2 regions of the Gloeothece verrucosa PCC 7822 genome follow, and region 2 is predicted to be linked to the other one. Evidence: riboswitches for the same ligand, from Rfam matches in the RefSeq annotation. Region 2 holds a riboswitch; the other holds the start of a gene.

Region 1 (9,143 bases), 360 kb from region 2:
TCATCGATCAACATTTTGCCCAACGTGGACGTTTAGGACGGTTATTAGCCGCAGTCGCTCGTCATCCTGAGTTAATCGGCATCGGTATTGATGAGAATACAGCTATCGTCGTTAAAAATCATCAACTACAAGTTATTGGCGAAGGAAGTTGTACTGTCGTTGATCTTCAACCCGCTAGTCATAATAATATTAAACAGCTTTTAAAAGATGAAGGGTTAGCACTGTGTGATGTGGGTTTACATATTCTTCCCGACGGTTATGGTTTTGATCTAAGCACTCGTAAGGCCATTGTTTCCTAACATTTTTACTGTTAAATCAAATCCTTAATCGGTGGGCAATTCTACTTGAATTATTGCCCACTTATGTTATATATACTCAAGAAAAACTGGACCAAATGGTGTAACATTAAGATAAGTATCTAAGAGCCGTCAATCAACTTTATTCTGTAATTAATGAGTCAATAGTTTGCTGTTTTGTCTAAACTGACGACTCAAATCTTAATTAGTCAATCACACCATAACACCCAACAAATACCTATGAAGACTGTTTCTGGCCTGAAAAACAAGTCTGTATTTATTATTGGATTGTTGACGATTGGAGTTCTAGGGAGTCCTATGGCGGTGAGCGCCAATGAGACTGCTACCATGACCAATCCTAGCCCGTTGGTTTCTCCTACAGGAACTGTTGGCGATTTAAACGGAGTCTCTGAGCGAGATCTTGCCCAAAATTTAGGCGGTATCGGTGGCACATCTGAGGATTTACAGGTGCCTCCTCAATCTGATTTGCGACCTGAAATGAGTGCTTATGAAGCAAAAACTCGCGCCCTTAATCTTACATTAGACCGCTCAGATGAAAAACTAGGAGATACTAGCCGCATTACTCGTCGGCTTCCTCTTGTTCATTTCTAATCATTACTTAATAGTCTAGGGTTTATCGAGTGGGTGTGAGGAGTCTGGCGTTTGGGGATTATTCGTTTCAGTATTAATGGCTCAGTTTAAGCTTTTACTTATCGATAAAATAGCTTTCGGGAAATTTTTCTGTAATCATCATAATCGGTTGACCTTTCGAGAAGACGCGATAAGTGCGAGAAAGTAATTTGTCTTCGGATTTAATGAGAAAATAATCTGACAATTCGCCCGCTAATTCCCGCTTTGAATCGATAATTTCTTTAAAAGTTTCTACTCTATGTTCTAGCCAAAGTCGGCCGATGGGTTCTTGAGATTTTAGCAATCTTTCTCGATAGATTTCATCGAGTCTTGCCGGCACAATAACCGACTCGGCATAAATCCAGTTTCGACGGCTAATCTTGCCTTGTAGTAAAACTTTTCGGTTCATTATATTTGTACCGATGTTGAGGTCTAAAGCTTTAATTTCTTGGGCACTGGCTACAATTTCTTGAGACAGTTTAACAAGTTGAATTTTTTCGTATAAATAAGCTTCTAATATTTCTGTTAAAGTTCCATCTGTTGTTAAAATAATTCTTTGAAAGGTAGTGATTTGAGCGGGATCGATGTGGCTATGGCTTAAAGATTCCTGTAAATCTGCCCTTAATAAGTCGCTTTTGCTTACCGGAATTTCTTTGGCTTGCATAATTAAATATCGCTCCTTGATTTAACCATCTTTTTGGCGAAAGAATTGATTTTTTGCTAACAGAGGAATTTGGCTTTTCTTGTAGAATTGGGTAGCTTAATTCCCACACTTTAACTAATCTTAGCATAATCTTACCCGAAAAAACGAGGTCAAATCGGCAAAAAATCAGGGACTATGCCGGCTAAGATCAGCTTATAGCAGGTTGGAGAGGATTAATTAAATGCAGCAGTAGAGACGTTGCAGACCACATCTCTACTTTGTTGACACTCTAAAAAAAGGATAAATAACCCAGATTTACCACCAGCATTACTCATCCTGGGTAAAATAGCGATCAAGGAAATCTAAAGCATGATTACGAAGGTCATAATACTCTTTAGACTCTCGTAATTCATGAGGGTCTCTAGGATGAGCAAAAGGAACCTCTAAAATTTCCCCAATATTAGCATTAGGTCCATTCTTCATTAAAATAATTCTGTCTGACATCAAAATCGCTTCATCCACATCGTGAGTAATCATCATTACCGCTAGGCGGCTATGTTCGCAAATTTCTAAAACTTGTCGCTGTAATTTTCCTCGGGTTAAAGCATCTAACGCACCAAAAGGTTCATCCATCAGTAACATTTTAGGACGAATCGCTAAAGCTCTAGCAATTCCCACTCTCTGCTTCATCCCCCCAGAAATTTCATCGGGATACTGACGAGCCGCTTTCGTTAAATTTACCATCGCTAAATGTTCGCTGACGATCTGTTTTTTTTCCTTAGAAGACGCTTTTTTATAAACTTCATCTACCGCTAACCTGACATTTTCTTCTACCGTTAACCAAGGCAATAAAGAATAGTGTTGAAAAACCATCATTCTTTCTGCACCGGGTTTGCGAATTTCTTTTCCTTCTAAGGTCACTAAACCCGATGTCGCTTTTTCTAGCCCCCCCACAATTTTAAGTAGGGTCGATTTTCCACAGCCGGAATGTCCAATAATGGAAATATATTCATCGGATCTTACATTAAGATTAATGCCATCGAGTACCACCAATTTTTCCCCGTCAGGCAGAGCATAAGCTTTGACTAAATTTTCAATCACTAAAAAGTCGTTAGAGATCATTTTATTAGCCTTGGTATTGAATTCTGGATAAGCAAAGTGAGCCATTGTTTTACCTGAGTTAAAAGTATAATAAGAGTATTAATTAAGATAAAGCAAATTTCTTAGGAGAATTGGAACTAATCTCAAAACTCTTCAGATATCCAATCGGATCGCTAGGGTCAAATTTCCGTTTGTCAATAAAAACTTCTGCCGCTTCAACTTTATAATCTTCAGCAGGACATTGAATGCCCATTTCTGCGGCAATTTCTCGATAGAGGTCTGTTCTCCAGGCTTTGTGGGCTAGTTCTTCGGCATTTTTGGGAAACTCTTTAATCTGTCCCCAACGGGCCGATTGAGTCATTAACCAAAGACTATGAGATTGCCATAAAAATGTTGAGTGATTACCTGGGATTGTTTTTAATTTATCGGGTAAGTCAAAAAACAGAGTCGTCTCAAGAGTATTGACGGTTCTTTTTTTGCCATCAAATCCACCATAGTTGTATTCCCCAACAATCCCGGGCCGCGTAAATTTATCCACAGGTCCCGTTTTAGGTTTGGCTCCAGTAAAAGAGCGATCAGTAATTAATGTTGCTACTTCTTCCCGATTTTTTGGGTCGCTACAATACTGACAAGCTTCTATCATGGCCTTAACCAAACTGCGGTAAGTTTTGGGATTTTCTTCGATAAAAGATTCCATTACCGCTAATAATCTATCGGGATGCCCTTCCCAAATTTCTCGCCCTTGAGCAAAGGTAAATCCCACCTGTTGACCTTTTTTTCCTAATGGGTTGAGGGCGCGAGTATTCCAAGGTTCTGCCACCATATAAGCTTGCATGGCTCCTAAGCGCATATTACTCACCATTTGCGGCGGCGGAATAATAATTACCCGGAATTCTTCATCGGGGTTAATTCCCGTCGCGGCGGCTAAGTAACGGAAAAAATATTCATAAATCGACGAACTGAGAACAACGGCTAAAATCTTTTGTTCTGTAGGTAATTTAGCAAAATAATTTTGGAAGTCTCGCTCAAATCCTTCAAGATTGCCATTGTATTCGTGCCAAGGGCGTAAATTACTATCCCACATGGCTTTATTCATGGTCATAGCATTTCCATGACGGTGAATGGTCATGGCGGCACATAGAGGAGCATGACGCGCTCCTTCTGCACCGGTGCGGGCGTTGGTGACTGCACCTGAGACAACCGGCGAAGCATCTAAGCGTCCAAAGATAATCCCGTCTCGTGAGGTTCCCCAACTGGCCTCTCTACTGAGGGTGACATTGAGTCCGTATTTGCGGAAAAATCCTTTAGACCACGCCACAGCAAAGGGGGCGCAATCATTAACCGGTACAAATCCTACTGTTAAATTCGGTTTTTCTAGGGTTTTGGGGTCAATAATCGGTTCAACCGCTTGAGCTTCTTTGGTGAGTCCTACAGGGCTACGATTGGTGTTAACACAAGAAGATAGCGCGAGTCCGCTTGCTGCCGCGCCCAGACCTTGCAAAAATTGTCGGCGCGACCAACTCTGATCATGATTCATCTTATTCTTTTCCTGCTGTGGCTGAATTGATTTAGTTAGTTTGTGGGATGACTAATTTAATTTAGCTTTTCGGTGAGTGACAAGCACTTGTATTTGACCCAAAATATAGTCTAAAAGTAATCCCGTTAATCCAATAACTAGGACAGCAAGAAACACGGAATTAAGATTTAAACGGTTCCATTCATCCCAGACAAAAAAGCCGATTCCTAAACCCCCGGTCAGCATTTCTACCGCTACGATCACTAGCCAAGCAATGCCTAAACTAATTCTCAACCCCGTAAAAATGTAAGGCAAACTCGCAGGCAGAATGATTTTATAAATTTGTCTCCAACGCGGCATCTCTAAGACTTTAGCCACATCTAAATAGTCTGAGTTCACGCTAGAAACGCCCAAGGCAGTATTAATAATTGTCGGCCAGAGGGAAGTAATAAAAATGACAAAGATTGCTGAAGGGTCGGCTTGATTAAAAATGGCTAAAGATATCGGCAGCCATGCTAAAGGGGATACGGGTTTAAATATTTGAATAACCGGATTTAGCGCACTCATAGCGGGTTTCGACATTCCAATCAAAAAACCAACCGGAATGGCAACCATTGCACTTAAAACAAAGCCTATTAATACCCGTCTTAAACTGGCAATTAATAACCAACCTATGCCTAAATTACCAGGGCCTCGAACGTAAAAAGGATTAAAGATATAATCTAAATTAGCTACTAATGCTTCTGGGGGTGTGGGCATTAAATCCGGATTGAGTAGGGCCACAATCCACCAGAGAATTAAAACCCCTAAAAAACCGGCTAAGGGTAATAAAACTTGATCTTTAATGATAAGCGGCTTTGTGGTTTTCCACGCGGATTTAGCCACCAGTAAAACCAAAGAAATATTCAGCATTGACATTGTTTCACCAATACATCGAAGGCAGGTACTTAAAAGCAGACCAGGACCAGCCAGGAATACTGATGATGTCAACTAATTGTAAAAATGCTGACTCTACCAGTCTCCTCTCAATGCCTACGGAGTTAGCTGACGGACTAGGGCTGAGAGTTGCCCTTCAAGGATTACCTTATTACTATTACTTAGAGTAAGGTCTAATCCTCAATACGCCCCTTTGGGTGGTTCCCCCGTTCCAATTAACACTGTTAACCGAACTCGGCTGACTTATTCTGCTATTCACTCCCCATAATATCACACTTTTGTAGGTTGTCAATGAGAATTTTTAGCTCCTTTGGAGAACAGGACGGGACCGAAGCACTCCCTACAGAAAAAAGCACAGAAGAGGAACCGCTTTTTTGTACGATAGGTTCATAGGATACAAAAAAACCGATAGGCGATCGCTTTAATCGTCAACTAGACTGTTGTAAGTAGGCAAACCTTCCTCAAATGGGAAAACAAGCAATTGGGCCAGGAGATAACCAAAAATCATCAATGAGCATCTCAACGTCTGTAGTATCAGAACTGTTGCAAGCCATACCCCATTGGCGGCCTCAAATGTACTTTAAAGCTTCCTTAACAGCGCTGTCCCACGCAATGGAAGATCAGGTACTAGCGGGAGAAGATTGTCCTTTAGTCATTGCTAGTTTTCAACGAGAGCGGTTTTATCGACAAGAAGCCCATCGATATCGACGTATAGCCAGCAAAAGCCAGCAAATTTATGTTCTTGCCGCGCCTGAAACCGATTTTGCCAATAATTCTGGAGTCTTTGAGACCATTGCCTTTGAAAAAAGCGATGGGTTAGCGTTGGAGTGGCATTTAGTGGTGATTGGACAACAGTATGCAAGCTGTCTCATCTGTCGAGAGCGAGCGATAGGGACTGAAAAACAGAGTGATATGAATGTTATGGATAATAGCCGCCGTTTTGAAGGGATATGGACTTTTGATCGACAGGTGAGTCAAAAAGCGGCTGAGATTCTTTTGAAGAGAATTTTACTCTATAGACCCGAACTCGCCTCAAAAATAGAAGAGGCACGTCGTCTTTATTTGCCTTCGAGCGCCCCCGAAAATGCTCTGCTGACGAAAGAAAATCAATTTTTGTCCCAAACTCCTACGGTTCAACCAGATCCCTTTGTTCAGCGCTTGGTAACTTATTTACAGGTAGCTCAGTACAAATTAATTAAAGCCAATCGCTCTTTAACCCTTAAAGAACATAAAGAACGTTTAATTAACTCAGTCACCCATGCGATTCGACAGTCCTTAGATCCCGAAGAAATCTTACAAGTGGCGGTGCAAATGCTCGGAGAAGGATTAGGGGTTTGTCGTTGTATCGTTTACCGTTGCAGCGAGAACGACGCGATCGCTAAGATTAAACATGAATTTTTAAACGACGGAATTAAATCCATTAAAGGACAACTTTGGCCCTTAAAAAATAATCCTCTGTTTGAAGCGATTATTTCTCAGCGAGAATCCATCAGTGTTGATGATACGCTCAAAGACCCTCGCCTACAACCGCCGCTTAAATCTAACCGCGCCGCCTCATTAAAAACCATTGTTAAAAGTTGCTCGATAGCTTCTTGGTTGCTGGTTCCGATTCTTTATCAAGGTAGATTATTAGGCATGGTGGAGTTACACCACTGTGGTCCGGCTCCGGCCAGTTGGAAAAGTGAAGATATTGCCCTAGTCAATGCCATCGCTACTCAAATCGGTGTTGCCCTAATTCAAGCAGAAGCCTATGCTAATCTTCATGACCTTAACGAGCAATTAGAAGCGCTTGACCGTACTCGCTCTAATTTAGTGGCTATTACCGGTCATGAGTTGCGGACTCCTTTATCGACGATTCAGGTTTGTTTAGAAAGTTTAGCCACTGAACCCGATATGTCTCCTGAATTGCGTCAAGTCATGCTGAATACGGCTTTACAAGATGCTGAACGAATGCGAACCCTAGTACAAGACTTCTTGACGCTTTCACAATTAGAAAGTGGTCGAATCGAGTGGCATCCAGAACCCCTCTCACTTTATGAATGTGTTGAGTTGTCCCTGAGTCATGTTCGCTCCCGTAATACAGAAGGAAAATTACCCAGAATCCAAAATTTTGTCGCTCCGGACCTTCCCCTCGTTTTAGCGGATGGAGAATGGTTAGTGGAAGTTCTCTCTAAATTGCTCGATAATGCCTGTAAGTTTACTAGCCCTGATGGCAGTGTCACCATTGAAGTGAATTATAATTCTTTACAACAATTAGAAGTCACCATATCTGATACCGGACGAGGCATCGAACCCAATCGTTTAGAAACCGTGTTTGACCGTTTTTATCAAGAAGAAGGCGCTTTACGACGTTCAGCAGGAGGCACAGGTTTAGGTTTGGCTATTTGTCGGCAAATTGTTAGCGGCTGGGGGGGGCAGATTTGGGCGCAATCAGAAGGAAAAAATCATGGCAGTCAGTTTCATTTTACGGTTCCCCTTGTAGCAGAGTCTTTTGGTTCAGAGTTTGACATGAGCAATAGTGATGAGGTAGAGGATTCTGCCAGTTCTACTCCACAAAAACGACGGCGAACTTCGAGAAAAAAAAGGAATTAGATTTATTGTTACTCGGGTTCACCAGAATTTAACCCTATCTGTACCTCAGTTCAGCCAAAAATATGTCTAATGCCATTGAATTTAAACCCATCAATGTTTTAATTATCGGAGCTTCTCGGGGAATAGGATTAGGCTTTGTCAAGCAATTACTTAAAAACGAAGAGGTAGAACAAATTTTTGCTACCTATCGTCAAGAAACTTCGGCTGATTCTTTATTGAGTTTGAAAAATGAAGCAGAAAGTAAGTTAATTTGTTTACCCTTAGATATTACTAACGAAGAAGAAATTACCGAAGTGGTAAAGCAAATTCAAACTCGAGTCAATCAGTTACACTTAGTCATTAACTGTGTAGGCATATTACATGAAGGCTCACTACAACCGTCAAAAAGCCTCCGACAAGTAAATTCAGAAAAATTAAGCCGCTATTTTCAGGTTAATAGTATAGGTTCGGTCTTACTGGCTAAACATTTAGTGCCTTTATTTCGTCATCATCAGCCAAGTGTGTTGGCGAGTATTTCTGCTAAGTTAGGCAGTATTGGCGATAATGAGCTTGGCGGCTGGTATGGTTATCGAGCTTCTAAAGCCGCTCTGAATATGTTGATGCGAACAGTGGCCATCGAATACAAAAGAATTAATCCTCAAACCCGAGTGATAACTTTACATCCCGGCACCACCGATACAGATTTATCTAAACCGTTTCATAAAAATATTCCGCCCGAAAAAATCTTTTCCGTAGAGCGTACTGTCAAGCAATTACTAACTGTAATTAACAATTTAACCGAAAATGATAGCGGACATTTTTTTTCTTGGGATGGAACCCGTTTACCTTGGTAAATAGTCGTAAAAATTAAGTTATCTAATCATCTTTAGTCCCAGGTATTTCCGAAAAAAATTAGCCCATCTTTCGCGCTCTGAGAATAGCTCCGGTTAGAAGACAAAAAGCCAAAATTCCCACCAACCCTAAAGCCCAAACCCCCAATAGGGCGCTGGTGTTCCACAAGGCATGAGTCGTGGCGGCAATTAAATAGCCTGTGGCTAAAATCTTCCAGCGTCGTCTAGGTTTGATGACACTTAAACCGATATAATAACCAAAGTAGCCGCTATAGGCCATGTGACCAAACACAGAGCCAACGATACGAACAATTAGCAGTTGTAATCCGATCAATTCCCCACCTTGCTGCACGGCATCCGGAATATATTGTCCCAAGGTTTCCAACAAAGTAAACCCTAAACCCGAAGCCGCCCCTAAAACAATCCCATCTAAAGGATCTTGGATCGCCAATCGAGGTAAGTTAAACTTTTGACTCAAGCCCATTAAAATAAATAAAGGCAGGGCTTTAAACAATTCCTCGGCAAGACCGGCTCCAAAAAATTGAGCGGTGAAAGTGGAGAGAAAGCCGCTATGTTCTTGTAAAGCTTTACCGGGTAGT
Region 2 (9,143 bases):
GTTCTTTTAAGCGGTCTTCTTCAGCCATTTTAATCGCGGTTTCTTTATCGGTTTCGGCTAAGGCAACAGCTTTTCGAGACTCAATTAACGCTTTTTCTGCTTCGGCAAGTTGTTGATTTTTCTGATTAATAGCAATGCCTTTGGCAATTTCTGCTTCTTGAATGACTTGCTGTTGTTGAATATGTTTCTCTCGCAGTTGTTGTTGAGAAATAATCGACCCTTCTTCTATTTCTTGTTCTTTAATCACTTTGAGGATTTCTTGTTTTGCCCTTTCTGTCTGTTTAACTTCTAGAACTGCCCGTTCGTTTTCTGAGGTCATTCGTTCTATTTGGAGGGTATTTTCTAATTGTTTTTGTTTCAGTTCTCGTTCAGCATCAAGTTGTTTTTGGGTTTCTAATAACTTTAATTGAGCAATTTCGGTTTTAGTTACTTCTTGAACTTTTTCTAGTTCTTTTTTGTTTTGTTGAACGATAGATTCTCGGGTGACGACGGCTTGAATATCTAGATAATTATCTGGGTTGTAGTGATTTAACTCATCAATATTTGTGATAGCAATATTTAAAAGTTGTAGTCCATAACGCGCTAAATCGGGTTCTACTTTCGATTTTAAATAGTTAGTGACGGTTTCTACACTGCCTTGTAGTTCCCCTAGACTCGCTTGAGAAGCGGCATCCCGTAAATGGCCCTCGAGAATATCATTAACCCGCTTTTTAATTTCGTCTTCGGCGACAACAATTTCTTGTTCTCCTTTTTTTCCCGCCCCAAGTAACATAGCGGCATTACGAACACTATCTTGATCGGGATTAACTCGCACTTGAAGACTGCCATTAAATACGGCTTTTAAATAGTCTTTGGTTCGCAAAGGTTTTTCAATCGTATTGCCGCGTACAACGGTCACGGTAACTTGATTTAAAGATACAACGGTAATGGTTTCAAATCCCGGAAAAAATAAGGTAGAACGGGTAACCACTTGCTTATCACGAGTGGGACCTGAAATTACAAAAGCCTCATTGGTATTACAAACGCGATAAAATTTAGAAAAGAGAACATAAATAGTGATTAAAACTGTAATCAGACTGCCCGAAATAATTCCTACTGGTATTAGCCAGCCTAAATCCTGACTGGTGGGCATTTGTGCTAATATAGGTTGTTCGTAGGTGGGATTAGCAGAAACTTCTATAAAGGTCTGAGTATTTTGTTGTTCAAAGAGATGATTTAACAAGCTGAGTTGAAATTTAGGATTCATAGTCGCTCCAAAAATAGTAAAAGGCAAGAGGCAAGAGATAAAAGTTTTTCAGATTGCCTTAACCGTCTTGGCGGTTGTTATAGCTGAAAAAAATTAATAAGAATCGGAATTAGAATCATTTTGCGGTGGTAAAGTTTGTTAATAGTTGGCCATAGTTCGCATTTGATCTTCACTATCAAACTTAACAACTGAATAGCGCCTCGGAGCAATTAAGTCCACAATATAAACTTGATCTCCGACAGCAAAGCTTTTATCTGTGGCATTTTCCCAGGGAAGACAATAAATTTGAACGAGGCATTTTCCTAAGTCATCATGAACCCCTACTTCTAGCATTCCATTCCCCAAAACTGCTAAAACCTTGCCTGTTATGCCAATAAAACGCTCAGGGATCATTTTTTCGGCTACGGTGTGGGTTTTTAATAAGCGCCTGAGTCTACCAGCTATAAAAGTAAACCCTCTAGCAAGGACAACCCCTATAAGACGAACGACCCACCAACCGGGGGAGGTGGTAGGATAGACGTTATAATACCAATGCCAAAGTAAATTCCCACTCCATCCCACAGTTCCAATCATAAAGGGGTAAATTCCTAACAGAAACAAGATAGGCACTTCCCCAACACCTAACAGAGCCAGTAAAGGGCCAATTAAGGGAATACGAAGAATGAACAGTCTTTTTTCGCCTTCATCTTCGATCAAATCTGGTGCAGCCCCGGTTAAAACTGCTACCATCAAAAGCATTAAGCCTACAATGGCGATGATAATAAACCCACGATTGATCGGATCGAAAGGGGAAGTCATTTTTTTATATAAAATAATTGTTGGTGTAGTCCGTGCTTTCGCTGTTATTTGTATTCTAAGTTACCCATTAAACTTATGTATGATTTAGATTGCTCATCACACCTACAGGAAAAGCTTTTTTAGCTCTAGAACTTTATTTAATCTATAGTGTAATCGATCAGTTGTTCATTGGCAATATGATGTTAAGTTTAGTATCTAAATTAATTGTAAATTTTAATGATTATCTGTTCATTTAAATTAGATAAACGCCAATGAATTGGAAAATAATAATCAATAAAATATAGCAATCCCAAATAAGTTATTAAGTGGTTAAGATACAGATTTATCTGTTTTCATCTGTGGTTATTACTTTTTTTTGTACAGGAGTGCTTGTCGAAAAAGGCAATAACTCATATAGGATTGCTATATAAAACTAAGGCAGAGTTAGAATGTCAACGCCATCTTCAGTAACCGCAATGGTATGTTCAAACTGAGCCGATAATTTATAGTCTTTAGTAATGGCTGTCCAACCATCCTCTAAAACTACCGCTTCATAAGTCCCTTCATTAATCATCGGTTCAATGGTAAAGACCATACCTGGACGAAGTCGTTTGCCTTTTCCTTTTGTCCCATAATGGGGAACTTGAGGAGCGGTATGAAATTCTCTACCGATACCATGACCGACAAAATCTCTAACTACCGAAAAGCCATGTCCTTCCGCATATTCTTGGATAGCCGCGCCAATATCACCAATTTTTGTTCCAGGGCCAACGGCAGAAATTCCTCGTTTTAAACATTCTTCCGTCACTTCTACTAACTTTTTAGCCACTGGGGAAGGCGTACCGACAAAAAAAGTCTTAGAGCTATCGCCGTGATAACCGTCTATGATTGGGGTGACATCAATGTTAATAATATCTCCATCTTGAAGAATTTGCGCCTCATTAGGAATTCCGTGACAGATGACATGATTAACACTGGTACAAATCGATTTAGGAAATCCATGATAGCCTAGAGGTGCGCTGATAGCTCCATGAGCTTGTGTCCAACGTTCTGCTTCATCGTTAATTTCTAGGGTACTAATTCCTGGTTGGATCATGGGTGCTAGATGATCTAATAGTTCGGCGGCTAACTGTCCCGCTCGACGCATTTTTTCTATTTCCCGTTTCGATAATAGTGTAATTGTTTCGTTTCCCATTCGAGTTTATAGAGACAATTAAGAACAATTGCTTAAAATTTTTCAGATAGGTCTAGCTTTCCTATATGATTATAGGATTTGCTATATAGTTAATCCTAGCAAATTGCAGAGATTAGACCTAGTTCTTGATCCTGATACAAATTTAAGCAAAAGCTGAAAACCCTAGGTCTGGGGGAATATCCTGCCAGCGTCCATCTCCTATGGCTCGAATTGCTTCTGATAAATCTACTTCTCCAGTATATAAAGCTTTTCCCACAATGACTCCGGTTACACCTGAAGGTTCTAAAGCGAGTAAGCTTAATAAATCAGTTAAAGAACTAACTCCCCCAGAGGCAATAATAGGAATATTCACTGCTTTAGCTAATTCTCGCAACGCAGGTAAATTGGGACCGCTTAAGGTTCCATCTCGATGAATATCAGTATAAATAATCGCTGCCGCTCCTAAATCTGCCATCTTTTGAGCAAGGTCTTTGGCCTCTACTTGGGAGGTTTCTAACCATCCTCTCGTAGCGACTTTACCATCTCGGGCATCAATACCCACCACAATTTGATCGGGAAATTCTTGAGCAAGTTCTTGAACTAGCTGAGGGTTTTCTACCGCAACTGTTCCTAATATGGTTCGATTTACCCCTAAATTGAGTAAGGCGGCGACACTGCTACGATCACGTAATCCTCCTCCTACTTGTACAGGAATAGATACCGCCCTAACAATCGCTTTTATGGCTGATAAATTTACAGGTTTACCGGCTTTAGCACCGTCTAAGTCTACTACATGAAGGCGGGTTGCTCCCTGTTCTACCCATTGACGCGCCACAGCGACAGGATTATCGTTAAAGACTTGGGATTGCTGATAATCTCCTTGATATAAGCGGACACAGCGTCCTTCGAGTAAATCAATTGCGGGGATAATTTCCATAATTCATTTTTTAGCTTTAGATTGGTTTATCAATGATCATAACCAGTATTGGGTAAGGCGTGAAGCGTAATGCAAATGGGTCTTTTGTTTTCACGCAAAGGGCGCAAAGAAGAAGGGATTTTCTACAATTATTGTAGATTGGCTTTTTTTATGATTCAGTTGATTAACTGAGTGGAAGCTTGCCAGAAGGTATAGCCAATAAATACAAAAAAGATCGTAACGCCAAGACTCCAGATATAGCCCAAACACATTAATAAGCCATCTGATTCTAGGGTGGCTATTGCTAACAGTAAAATCCCTACACTAGGTAAAGGATTAGTAAAAGGGACCGGTAGGATCAATAATATCGCTAACCAAGTCATCAAATATCCGTTAATTTGCCAAGTATAAGCATGATTAGCCACGATCAACCAGCGAGGACGAGTAACTTTTTCCACCAGTTTGAGTAATCCTTTCACTCGTTTGAGCAATTGTCGGCTTAATCTTCGAGGAAATTGAACTTGAGCAACTTTTTTGGGTAGCCAAGGTTTCCGTTTACCCAACGCCATTTGTATTGATAATAAAATGCTGGCGGAACTAAAAAAAACCGGTAATCCTGGAATCGAGGGAAATAGGAAGGGTAACGCTAACAAACCAATCATTAAACTAAAGCCGCGTTCTGAAGTTTGTTCTAGAATGTCTTTAAGCGTTAGCGGATCAAGGGCTAACCGCCTTAGCAGAGAATCTAAATCTTGAGAAAACTTCAGGTGCATAAGCTTTCTTAATTACGCTAAAGAAGAAAGAAAACAGTGATATAAATAGTCGAGGTTACCAGTTGCATAAACATGACGGGAATTCCGTATTTTAGAAACCTCTTGAAGGAGATGCTTTTACCATGTTGTTCAGAAATTCCAGCCGCGACAATATTAGAAGAGGCTCCTACTAATGTGCCATTTCCTCCTAAAGTCGCTCCAAACATCATAGCATAAAATAATGGCAAGACTTCGGGGGCAAATTGGCCATCAAAAGCTGGGGTAAGCACTTCGGGAGTAGCTAAGCCCACATTGACTAAATATTGTTTTAATAAAGGTACCATAGCGACTACTAGAGGAATATTCGGCACTACAGCCGACAAAAGTCCGACTAAAAATAATAAACTGACCGCTCCTAAAGCAATATTTTTTCCTAAAATTGCTGCCAGCACTGCCGATAATTGATTGACAACTCCGGTTTTTTCTAATCCTCCAATCAAGACAAAAATTGACATAAAAAATATTAAGGTACTCCAATCCACATCTCTTAAAATATTATTCACCGTGTCAATTTTACTTTGATGGGCTAAGAGTAGGGCTAAAGCCGCACCTAATAACGCTACTGCTGCCGGAGAAATCGGCACCGGAAAAGATTCCCCCACCACAAAAAAGGTCAAAACAAATAAAACAATTAATCCTCCTAGCATTAACACTCTTGGATGATTAATTTTTGGATGAGGTAAATCTTCTAAGTGACTAAATTTCTTGTTCCAAAGGTCAGAAAATAGGAAAGGAACCATAACCACAATGGTAATAACAGCAAGTCCTCCGCCTAAACTCAAGCGAGATAAATAGTCATTAAAACTAATATTAATAGCGTCTCCCACAATAAAGGTGGCGGGGTCTCCTACTAAAGTCATTAAACCCGAACTATTAGCCACAAATACCATTAAAATTAATAAAGGAACAAAATCAACGCCAATATCTTGAGCAATTGGCGGAATTAAAGGAGCCAATAACATCACCGTCGTAGCATTGGGTAAAACGGCACAAATGGGGGTTGTAATAGCCACTACTCCTAACAGTAAAAATTTTCCTTCTCCCTTAGCTAATAAAATCATTTGGGTGGCTAAATAATCAAAGATTTTAGTCGGTTCAAAAGCTCTCACTAAAACCATTACGCCAAAAAATAAGGCTAGGGTGGCATAAGAAGCACTAATATAGTTGATCGCTTCTGATAACGTCATTACATGGGTAAAAACTAATATTAATGCTCCCAATAAAGCGGCTACTGTCAGATGTAATGTTTCTGCCATGATGATGCCGATGACACCTATAAAAGTTAAGGCAGCAATAATCGCGGGTAAGTTTTCCATAAGTAAAATAGCAAAATTTACAAAATTTAAAAATCCGTTTGCATAAGTTAGTTCAAAACTAAAAAGATAGCAGATTGAGGAGGAGAATTTAAAAAGGCACTCAGGCAAAATACCATCAGGTAAAAAGCAAAACTTAAAAGAATTGAAGTAAACTTGAATTAGACAAGAGTTCTAATAATTTTAGAAGATCTGAGCGAAAGCGTTTTTCATAGTAATGCCTCAACTGGATAGATTAACTAAACAATCAATTAATCGAGTAGCAGCGAAGCGGACTGAAGAAATTTAGACATTACTGAAAATGCTGTAATTTTTCAGGCTTCTCCCAATGCCGACGAGGTTAGCTGATGGGCTAGGACTGAGAGATGTCCCTCTTAGCAGAAACTAGGATGCTTTTTCTGTCAAAATACGCCCCAAAGTTGGTTCCCCCGTACCTCTATCTTCTATCTCAAGAGGATTAGGCTGACTTACTCATTTGATATTCAAGCATAGCACAGTCCCAAAGAAGGAGGGAATTTTATCTAACCGTTAAGTCCGTAAAGCAAAACAATAAATATGGGTGTGATGACTATCATCAATAAATTTAACGGCCCACCCACCCGAGTAAAATCTAAAAACCGATAGCCGCCAGCACTATACACCATCGTGTTTGTTTGATAACCAATGGGAGTCATAAAACTATTAGAAGCGGCAAAAGTAACAGCCAGCATAAAAGCGTAAGGACTCAGATGCAAACTTTCTGCTACTTTTACAGCAATGGGCATCATTAAGACTACAGAGGCATTGTTAGAAAGAATTTCTGTTAGTATAGAAGTAATGATAAAGAAAAAGAGTAAAATCCAAAAACCTGATAAGCCGCCTCCTAAAGTCACTAGATTATCAGCTAACCATTGAGTAGCCCCCGATTTATCCATTGCTATTCCCAAAGGAATTAATCCAGCTAATAAAAAAATCACATCCCAACGCACTGCACCATAAATTTCTCCGGGTTTGAGACAGCCAGTCAATACCATTAAAATCACACCGATTAAAGCTGTCACTAAAATGGGGAACCAGTTCATAGCGGCTATCACCACAACCCCTAAAATAATCCCTAGAGCAATGAGGGCTTTATCTTGTTTTAAGGTTTCTACATCTCGTTCTTCAATAACTAGAAGTTCTCGAGTGGTTTGTAAACCGATAAAACTTTCTTTCGGCCCCTGAACCAGTAATAAATCTCCGAAACGTAAAGGGATTTTTCCTAAGCGTTCTCTTGCCAATTCTTGTCCACGACGAATGGCGAGAACTGTGCCATTATAACGCTGTCTAAAGCGCAAATCTTTTAAGGTGGAACCGATTAAGCGAGAGTTAGAAAGAATTAACACTTCAGCGACTTTTTCTTCTCCGGTTGTTAGTTCAGATTCTAACGTTTTTTCTGCGAATTTCAGGTCAGGTAAAATTTCAATATCTTTAGCATCTCGGACTTTTAGCAAATCTTTTCTCGTTCCTCTCACTAATAAAATATCTCCCGCCGATAAAGTTTTATCAGCTAAAGGTTGAGGAAAATGATTGCCATTATGAATAATTTCTAGAACATCTAAGTCAAATTTTCTTTGAATTCCGCTTTGTCGTAGCGTTTGCCCAATTAAACTTGAGCCTGGCGTAATAATGACTTCAGTAACATAATCTTCTAATTTATAATCTTGACTTAATGAATCAGAACTTTGTTCTCTTTTTGGCAAAAGAAGAGGAGCAATAAAAGCTAAATAAATTAAGCCAACTGAAAAAGTAATCATTCCTAGTGGCGTAAACTGGAATAATTTAAATTCTTCATAACCTAATTGTTTAGATAATCCACTGGCTAAAACATTAGTTGATGTGCCTATTACCGTGAGCATTCCTCCTAAAATCGTTACATAGGAAAGAGGAATAAACATTTTAGACACAGCAATTTTTTGTTGATTACACCATTCTTCGATTATCGGCAAAAAAACAGCAACAACAGCCGTATTATTAATAAAACCACTAATCGGGCCAATAATTAAGCCTAGAGCTAAAATTTGGTTAGAGATAGTCTTGCCTCCCCATCGAACCAATAAATCTCTTACCATTTGCATGACTCCTGTGCGGCTAATGCCGGTGCTGAGAATAAACATAGCCATCACGGTAATGGTAGCGGAATTACTAAACCCAGAAAGGGCTTCATCTGGAGTCACTAAATTTAAAACAATTAAAATAACTGGAATGCACAGGGCAATAAAATCAACCGGCAACCACTCACCAATAAAAAATATTAAAGCAACAATAACAACGCCTAGGGTAAGAAATACTTTGTCCATAGATATGCTAGACCACCGAGCCTGAAAACTCGGATGTAATACGGCTCAAGGGAATCTTTATAACTAAATTATATCAAAATAGTGTAAATAATAATATGGATTAGTCAAATCTGTTGAAGCAGGAGTAACTAAAGCACAAACTGATTGAAGTCCGCCAGATCTGAGGTATATTAAAAAATATTAAGCAAACGGCTAAATTTGACCAGCAACTCAAAAAACTGAGCGATGGAGGCTATGAATATTGAACCTTTTGTCCTTATATGCTCGTCTAATTAAAGCAAACCATCTGAGAAGGCCATTATGATTAATCAGCTATACAGTGCCTTCACACTCTTTCTGAGTCTGTTAGTCGAGGCTATCCCCTTTCTTTTATTAGGCGTGATGCTATCCAGTGCGTTGTTAATCTTCATTGATGTGGATAAGTTAATCAAGGTCATGCCGCGAAATCCTATTTTAGGGGCCATTGTCGGGAGTTGTATCGGCTTTTTATTCCCTGTGTGTGAATGCGGGAATGTTCCTGTGGCTAGGCGTTTATTATTGGAAGGAATGCCGACTTCAGTAGCGATTGCTTTTTTATTGGCAGCCCC

What was found. Region 2 has a riboswitch for cyclic di-AMP ahead of CYAN7822_RS07380 (ArsB/NhaD family transporter). Riboswitches for the same ligand answer to the same signal wherever they lie in the genome.
Region 1: another riboswitch for cyclic di-AMP. It lies ahead of ntrB (nitrate ABC transporter permease); the one in region 2 lies ahead of CYAN7822_RS07380 (ArsB/NhaD family transporter).

Annotation. Positions count from the first base shown of each region.
Region 1 covers NC_014501.1:1,285,029-1,294,171, reverse strand. The annotation lists gene CYAN7822_RS05740 (cyanophycinase) at 1-299, shown strand, start outside; gene CYAN7822_RS05735 (hypothetical protein) at 537-908, shown strand; gene CYAN7822_RS05730 (chorismate--pyruvate lyase family protein) at 1,003-1,590, opposite strand; gene CYAN7822_RS05725 (ABC transporter ATP-binding protein) at 1,897-2,736, opposite strand; gene CYAN7822_RS05720 (ABC transporter substrate-binding protein) at 2,774-4,207, opposite strand; gene ntrB (nitrate ABC transporter permease) at 4,259-5,098, opposite strand; cyclic di-AMP (ydaO/yuaA leader) riboswitch at 5,201-5,372, opposite strand; gene CYAN7822_RS05710 (DICT sensory domain-containing protein) at 5,633-7,714, shown strand; gene CYAN7822_RS05705 (SDR family NAD(P)-dependent oxidoreductase) at 7,777-8,547, shown strand; gene CYAN7822_RS05700 (PrsW family glutamic-type intramembrane protease) at 8,606-9,143, opposite strand, start outside.
Region 2 covers NC_014501.1:1,641,288-1,650,430, forward strand. The annotation lists gene CYAN7822_RS07355 (flotillin family protein) at 1-1,246, opposite strand, end outside; gene CYAN7822_RS07360 (hypothetical protein) at 1,385-2,044, opposite strand; gene map (type I methionyl aminopeptidase) at 2,457-3,218, opposite strand; gene hisA (1-(5-phosphoribosyl)-5-[(5-phosphoribosylamino)methylideneamino]imidazole-4-carboxamide isomerase) at 3,361-4,134, opposite strand; gene CYAN7822_RS07375 (exopolysaccharide biosynthesis protein) at 4,290-4,886, opposite strand; gene CYAN7822_RS07380 (ArsB/NhaD family transporter) at 4,904-6,241, opposite strand; cyclic di-AMP (ydaO/yuaA leader) riboswitch at 6,554-6,712, opposite strand; gene CYAN7822_RS07385 (SLC13 family permease) at 6,760-8,556, opposite strand; gene CYAN7822_RS07390 (permease) at 8,860-9,143, shown strand, end outside.